DNA from 2 places in the Shewanella sp. T24-MNA-CIBAN-0130 genome. Region 1 is predicted to be linked to the other one. Evidence: predicted binding sites of a transcription regulator. Region 1 holds the regulator's gene; the other holds the start of a gene.

Region 1 (3,433 bases):
GTACTTTCGTGAAAATTGGCCGCAACGGCACCTTTTGATTTGCGGTGATAAATCATCGAATAAATCATGATCCCAAACACCACTAACCCAATAGCACAACAGATGTAAAGAATCGTCATATGGAGGTCATAAACCTTACCACTGATATCCGTCACGCCTTGGGTCATGTTGAGGGGCATTTCTGTTGCCCCAAGCGGAAGTGCTACCCACACAACCAATAAAAAATACAACCATTGCTTCACAAGACTACTCCCCTGCTAATTGCAAAATAGCAACTACAAAGAAAAGTCACACAGTAAATCTCAGCTCTATGCAAACTCTTCGGTTCCCGAAAAAAGCTTGATGAACTCAAAGTACTCTGGTGGTTGTATACAGACTGTCTACGCTTTTATTGTTAGCTGTGCACCACGCTTGTACCTACGACTGAACTTATCAATTTCTATTTGGATTATTTGTCTGACAGTAATCTTGATTACTGTCATTTTATCCAATTAAAGATGAAGAATGTTTCATCCTTGTTAACCACATTACTTGTAGATTAAACATTGATCAAGATCACTTTGTTGGTAAATAGGCTAAAAAAAGATGAAAAAAAGCCCTGAATTCAATGCAGGGCTTGGTAATTAAGGATTTATGCTTAGTGAAATGAGCAAAAATTACCTGCTCCACTTGTTAATGTAGAGTTAACAAGTTGATGTTTGTGAGGTAAGTGAGCATTCACATCTTCAATTACCACGCCTAATGCTCGCGCGCTCTTAGCGACAATTTCCAATCGACGACTATCGCGAGCATCGAGTGAACTTGTCCAAGTAACCACTGCACTAGAAGTTCCGCTCGTGAGAGCTTTTTCCATGGCCCATAATGTTTCGACTTCATCTTTGGTGTGCACCAGTAAAATACGATCCATTCTCACTCCAGCACTGGCCAGCATATGCTTATAGCCTATGTGAGGTGGACTAATTAATACAATCCATCTGCCTTGTTGGCTCAACGTCGCCAGTTGGCTACACAATTGACTCAGTTCTGCTTCACCTTGGGTGACAGTTTGTAATGTTTGAATGGTTTGGTTGCCATGCAGATCTGTTTCAGTTAAATCTACCCATAAGCCTGGGTGACGTGGCGCTACGCCCATTAGTTTGTTCATGACCAATCTCCATTACGGATAACGCCAACTGCAAGCCCTTCGATGGTTAGGCTTTGGCAACTTAAATCTACTTTTATCGGGTTATAATCTTCATTTTCTGCATGCAGATAAATCATATTACCTTTTTGTTCGAATCGTTTTACGGTGACGTCATCATCAACACGCGCCACCACAACCTGACCATTACGCGCTTGTTGCATTTTATGTACAGCGAGCAAGTCGCCTTCTAAAATACCAATGTTTTTCATGCTATCACCACGAACCCGTAATAAAAAATCTGCGGCGGGTTTAAACATATTTGGGTCGACTTGATAATATTGTTCTACATGCTCTTGCGCCAAAATAGGCTCTCCAGCAGCAACTTGTCCAATGAGTGGCAGACCGATTTCAAGCTGTTCTTCATGAGGTAAACGAATACCTCTCGAGGTACCAGGTATGATCTCGATAAAACCTTTTTTGGCTAATGCTTTTAAATGCTCTTCGGCGGCATTAGCACTTTTAAAGCCAAGACGACTCGCAATTTCAGCACGAGTGGGTGGCATACCTGTTTCGGTGATATTGTTTTTAATTAAGTCTAAAATTTCTGCTTGGCGCGGCGTTAACGGTCTCATGATGGTTCCTGTCTTTTTATACAGTGACTGTCATTATATACAGTGTTTTTGTTCGTGCAAGTATTAACCAACTCTTTTTTGAATATTGTTGGTCAAGTATCATTCAACAACCTGTTTCTATTAGTTATTGTGTATTGATTGTCTGATGTTATTTCTGATAGTGAGAACTCAAGCGTAAAGATAAATCGGTCTGATAGTGTAAGCAGGCTGGTTTCTGGTATCCTATACGACAATATTACAGTGGCTTATGTTGCGAAAATAACCATGTCAAAACCAGATTCAATATTTTTACGAGCGTTAAAATGGATTCAAAAATCGATGGTACTCACGGTTGTTGTGCCACATGATCCTTTTGACGATCTTAATTTAGATCCATCTAAACCTCTGATTTATGTTATGAAAACAGAATCAATCAGTGATGCCGCTGCATTAAGCGAAATCACTGAGAGCTTTGGTATGCCCAGTCCATATGAGCCACTGCAATTGGATGGCCTCAAAGTATCACGCATCGTTTGTCTTGAAGGCCGCAAACCGCTTTTTGGTAAACGCGAAAGCGGTGAAAAATTTATTAATAGTTTTACCAGTCTGTTAGCGCTTCATCGTCAATGTCCTGAGTTAGATATTCAGTTGGTGCCTGTGAGCCTTTATTGGGGTCGCACACCGGGTAAAGAAGATGACAGCATGAAAGCGGCTTTTTTTGAAAGGGAAAACCCGACCTGGCTGCGAAAATGGCTAATGATTTTGTTTCTAGGTCGCCACAATTTTGTACAGTTTTCTAATGCATTATCGCTTCGTCTTATGGCTGATGAACACGGTACCGATAAAAGAATTGCTCACAAATTAATCCGTGTTGCGCGAGTGCATTTCCGCCGTCAACGCAAAGTGATGACAGGGCAGCAATTACCGAATCGGCAAGTGCTTTTTGCGTCGTTACTTAAATCTGATGCAATCAAGAAAGCCATTGAAGAAGAGTCGGTAAACAAAAAAGTATCTGTCGAGAAAGCCCGTGAAACCGCCATTGAATACCTTGATGAAATTGCCGCTGACTATTCTGATAGTTTTGTGCGCATTGCCGAGCGCTTCCTCACTTGGTTATGGAACAAATTATACAGTGGTATCAATATCAAAGGTGCAGAACAGATAAGGCAGTTACATCATGACGGCCATGAAATTGTCTATGTGCCTTGTCATCGTAGTCATATGGATTACTTACTGTTGTCATATATTTTGTATTATCAGGGTATGGTTCCACCGCACATTGCTGCCGGTATTAATCTTAACTTTTGGCCTGCTGGGCCTATGTTCCGTCGTGGCGGAGCATTCTTTATCCGTCGTAGTTTTAATGGAAAAAAACTCTATACCGCAGTATTTCGTGAATACTTAGATCAGTTATTTGCTAAGGGCTATTCGGTCGAGTATTTCACTGAAGGTGGTCGTTCTCGTACCGGGCGTTTGCTAGCGCCTAAAACCGGTATGTTAGCGATGACTATTAATAGTGTGTTACGTGGCATTGAACGCCCTGTGACCTTAGTGCCTGTGTATTTAGGTTATGACCATGTGATGGAAGTGGCCACTTACCATAAAGAATTAAGCGGTAAGAAAAAGAAAAAAGAATCTGTTTGGCAGTTATTTGGGGCTCTGCGTAAATTAGGCAATTTTGGCCAAGGTTATGTGAACT
Region 2 (3,433 bases), on a different contig from region 1:
TCGCGCTCGTCGATCCAGCAATGGTGCTCAGCCTAGAGTCCATTGACGCCCCCACCAAAGTGATGGATGAAGAGGCACAAAATACCTTAATCGACTTATTGCATGCGAGCCCTAACGGCGTGATCCGCATGAGTGATGAAGTTCAAGGTGTGACTGAAACCTCGCTTAATATCGGCGTGATCAGTACCGAAGATGAAAGCGTTGAAGTCTTGTGTCTTATTCGCTCGCTAATCGATTCTGGTCGTGAAGAAGTCACAGGAATGCTCACCGCTCTGACTAATTTGTCGGGTGCAAGCATTGACCTAAGTGGTGCTTATCCCGGTTGGAAGCCAGATACAAGCTCACCCATTATGGCGATTGTGCGTGAAACTTATAACGACATTTATAAAAAAGACCCAACCATCATGGTGATCCATGCTGGTCTTGAATGTGGCTTATTTAAACAACCTTATCCACTTATGGACATGGTCTCAATTGGGCCAACCATTCGCTATCCCCATAGCCCTGATGAAATGGTCAACATCACCACCGTTGGTCAGTACTGGCAATTGCTACTTGCGGTACTAGAGCGTATTCCAGCTAAAGATGCTTAATCCGTTTTAGTGATGACGTTATCAACACAATAAACAAATTAAAAGGCGACAATAATGTCGCCTTTTAATTTTTGTATTGTTCCAGTGTTAAAACTGTAAATCGAGCTGGGTGATTTTATCCGCACCATTATCTGTCGCTGCCAACGTCACGTCGGCTAAACCAACACTCACGCCAATCAAACGAATACCCCGCCCTTGGCTACGCTGCAAAGCTTGTTGCAGCAAGTCATGAAACAAGTTAATCGAAATCTCATCACTGCGATGCTCGATTGTGGTCTGTTTAAAATCATTAAATTTAAGCTTAACAACCTGTTTGTGGATCTGTCGGTCTTTAGCACTGCGATGTACCCGAGCACTGAGTTCTTGAATAAGCTGTGGTAACACTTGATGACATTGTTCTAAGGTAAAAATATCCTTGGCTAAGGTGGTTTCAACCCCAACAGACTTACGCACTCGGTGTGGACTAATTTGCCTTGAGTCGATCCCTTGTGCACGCTCAGCCAACACATGGCCAAATTTACCGAAAGCCTTAATTAATTGAGCCTTAGGATATTGTTGCACGTCATAACAAGTGGTTAAGCCAATATCGGCTAACTTTTTTGAAGTAACCTTGCCAACGCCAGGAATTTTACTCAGTGGCAAGTCTTTTACAAAATCACTAATTTGATTAGGGGTGATCACATATTGACCATTGGGCTTATTTAAATCGGAAGCGATTTTGGCTAAAAACTTAATCGGTGCAATACCCGCTGAAGCCGTTAATCCTGTGGCCTCAAAAATATCGTTGCGAATGGCTTTAGCAATTAATGTGGCACTGCCTTGGTGAACGTTGCAATCGCTGACATCAAGGTAAGCCTCATCTAAAGATAATGGCTCAACGAGATCTGTGTATCGATGAAAAATCTCACGAATTTGCAATGAAACCGATTTATACACTTCCATGCGTCCAGGCACTAAAATTAACAGCGGACACAACTGCAGTGCATGATAACTGGACATCGCGCTACGCACCCCAAATTGACGGGCCTCATAACTGCATGTGCTTATTACACCTCGGCGATCACTTCTGCCACCGACAGCAATAGCTTTGCCTCGTAGTTCAGGAAAATCTCGCATTTCAACGGCAGCGAAGTAGCAATCCATATCGATGTGAATGATTTTACGCATTCTATGACCATCATCATTAACTCAATTACCATGATGATACTGTATATATAAACAGTATTCAATCATTGTCTCACTGACACAAAAAAGCCCAAACTCAGTTGGGCTTTAGTAAATGGTAACCTGTATCAATGGATACGTTACATTTTGGTCTGTAAATAATTCTGTAAACCAACCATCTCAATCAGACCTAATTGCTTTTCTAACCAGTACATGTGATCAGACTCAGTGTCATCCAACAACACCTCTAAAATTTCGCGAGTTTGATAATCACTTTTGTCTTCGCATAGCGCGATCACCTTACGTAAATGATCAGCAACATGATATTCATAGGCTAAATCACTTTTAAACATTTCTTGCACATCTTTACCAATGTTCAACGCTTCACGACTGGCAACATCGGGAGTGCCTTCAAGAAATAAAATCCGTTGGACTAATTTAGCAGCATGCAACTTTTCGTCGTCTGACTCGTGCAAAATTCGGGTATACAGTTCGTTGAATCCCCAGTCTTCGTACATATGAGCATGGACGAAATATTGATCCATGGCAGACAACTCGCCGGTTAATAAACTATTTAGTGCATCGATGACTTCTGGATGGCCTTTCATGATAATTTCCTATTAGTCGTTAATTTGTGATTGAAGATAATTTTGAATACCCGTTTGATTGATAAGCTCTTGTTGCGACTCAATCCAATCTAAATGTTCTTCTTCATCTTCGAGTAAATCTTCAAATAAATCGCGGCTAACATAATCTTGCTGAGTTTCGCATACCTTAATGGCTTCACGCAAAAGCGCAATTTGTGCTGTTATAGCCGCCAGATCGCAGTTGAGCATTTCTTCAGCATGCTCACCGATACGCAATTTATCTAATTGTTGCAGATTAGGTAAACCTTCAAGAAACAATACACGTTCAATCAGCTTATCAGCATGCTTCATGTCTTCAATCGATTTTTTATATTCTTTCTCATTAAGCTTTTCCAATCCCCAATGTTTAAACATGCGTGCATGTAAAAAGTATTGGTTAATGGCAGTCAGCTCACAGGTAAGTACTCGATTGAGTTGGCTAATGACTTTAGGATGACCTTTCATAGTAATGCCCTCGATAAATAACGTGATCTAGATCAATTACAAATAGAATAAAACACTATAGGGGAAAAGGCAAATTTTCCTTTCTTTTCACACACTTACTATTGATAACCATTATCATTATAACTAAGATTTGTAACTCACTAGTAATACACAAACATAAAAAAAGCCTTCAAAATGAAGGCTCTTTACAAAGCATTAGTTTGGTAACCTAGGCTTTAAATGACAAACGTCGTTAAATAATTCGATTTTGATTAAGCAACTCATTTCGAGCTTGCTCTTTTTCCATACGGCGTTTGCGGCTATCACATGGGTCGTCACAGTCACACGCCTTCTCAATACCTAAAACGCCTAAGCCACCACAACTGCCTGCTACGGCTTTCTTCTTTACAATATAACCCACAGACATAAATAAAAAGAACAATAATAATACTACAAACGCTGCAATAAATGTGCTCATCACAAACTCCAATTAACTCATTTAGATTAGGGTACTACTAGTTGAATCAATCAGTCGTTTAATCAACTAGTTTAAAAATAAGGAACCTACTCAAGATACGATTTAAACGCATCGCTGTAATAGACCTG

The links. Region 1 encodes LexA, which represses DNA repair genes until DNA is damaged. Its sites were predicted from a motif close to TACTGTATNNNNATACAGTA; they were not measured.
Region 2: the regulator LexA is predicted to act here: its motif matches at 1,798-1,817, upstream of dinB (DNA polymerase IV).

The regions. Positions count from the first base shown of each region.
Region 1 covers NZ_JBEOPP010000002.1:134,803-138,235, reverse strand. Annotated here, with positions in the region: gene coxB (cytochrome c oxidase subunit II) at 1-242, opposite strand, end outside; gene AAEZ02_RS01630 (cell division inhibitor SulA) at 638-1,144, opposite strand; gene lexA (transcriptional repressor LexA) at 1,141-1,755, opposite strand; gene plsB (glycerol-3-phosphate 1-O-acyltransferase PlsB) at 2,020-3,433, shown strand, end outside.
Region 2 covers NZ_JBEOPP010000015.1:22,903-26,335, reverse strand. Annotated here, with positions in the region: gene AAEZ02_RS08560 (aminoacyl-histidine dipeptidase) at 1-593, shown strand, start outside; gene dinB (DNA polymerase IV) at 681-1,760, opposite strand; gene bfr (bacterioferritin) at 1,898-2,365, opposite strand; gene bfr (bacterioferritin) at 2,378-2,848, opposite strand; gene nqrM ((Na+)-NQR maturation NqrM) at 3,081-3,305, opposite strand; gene AAEZ02_RS08535 (FAD:protein FMN transferase) at 3,392-3,433, opposite strand, start outside.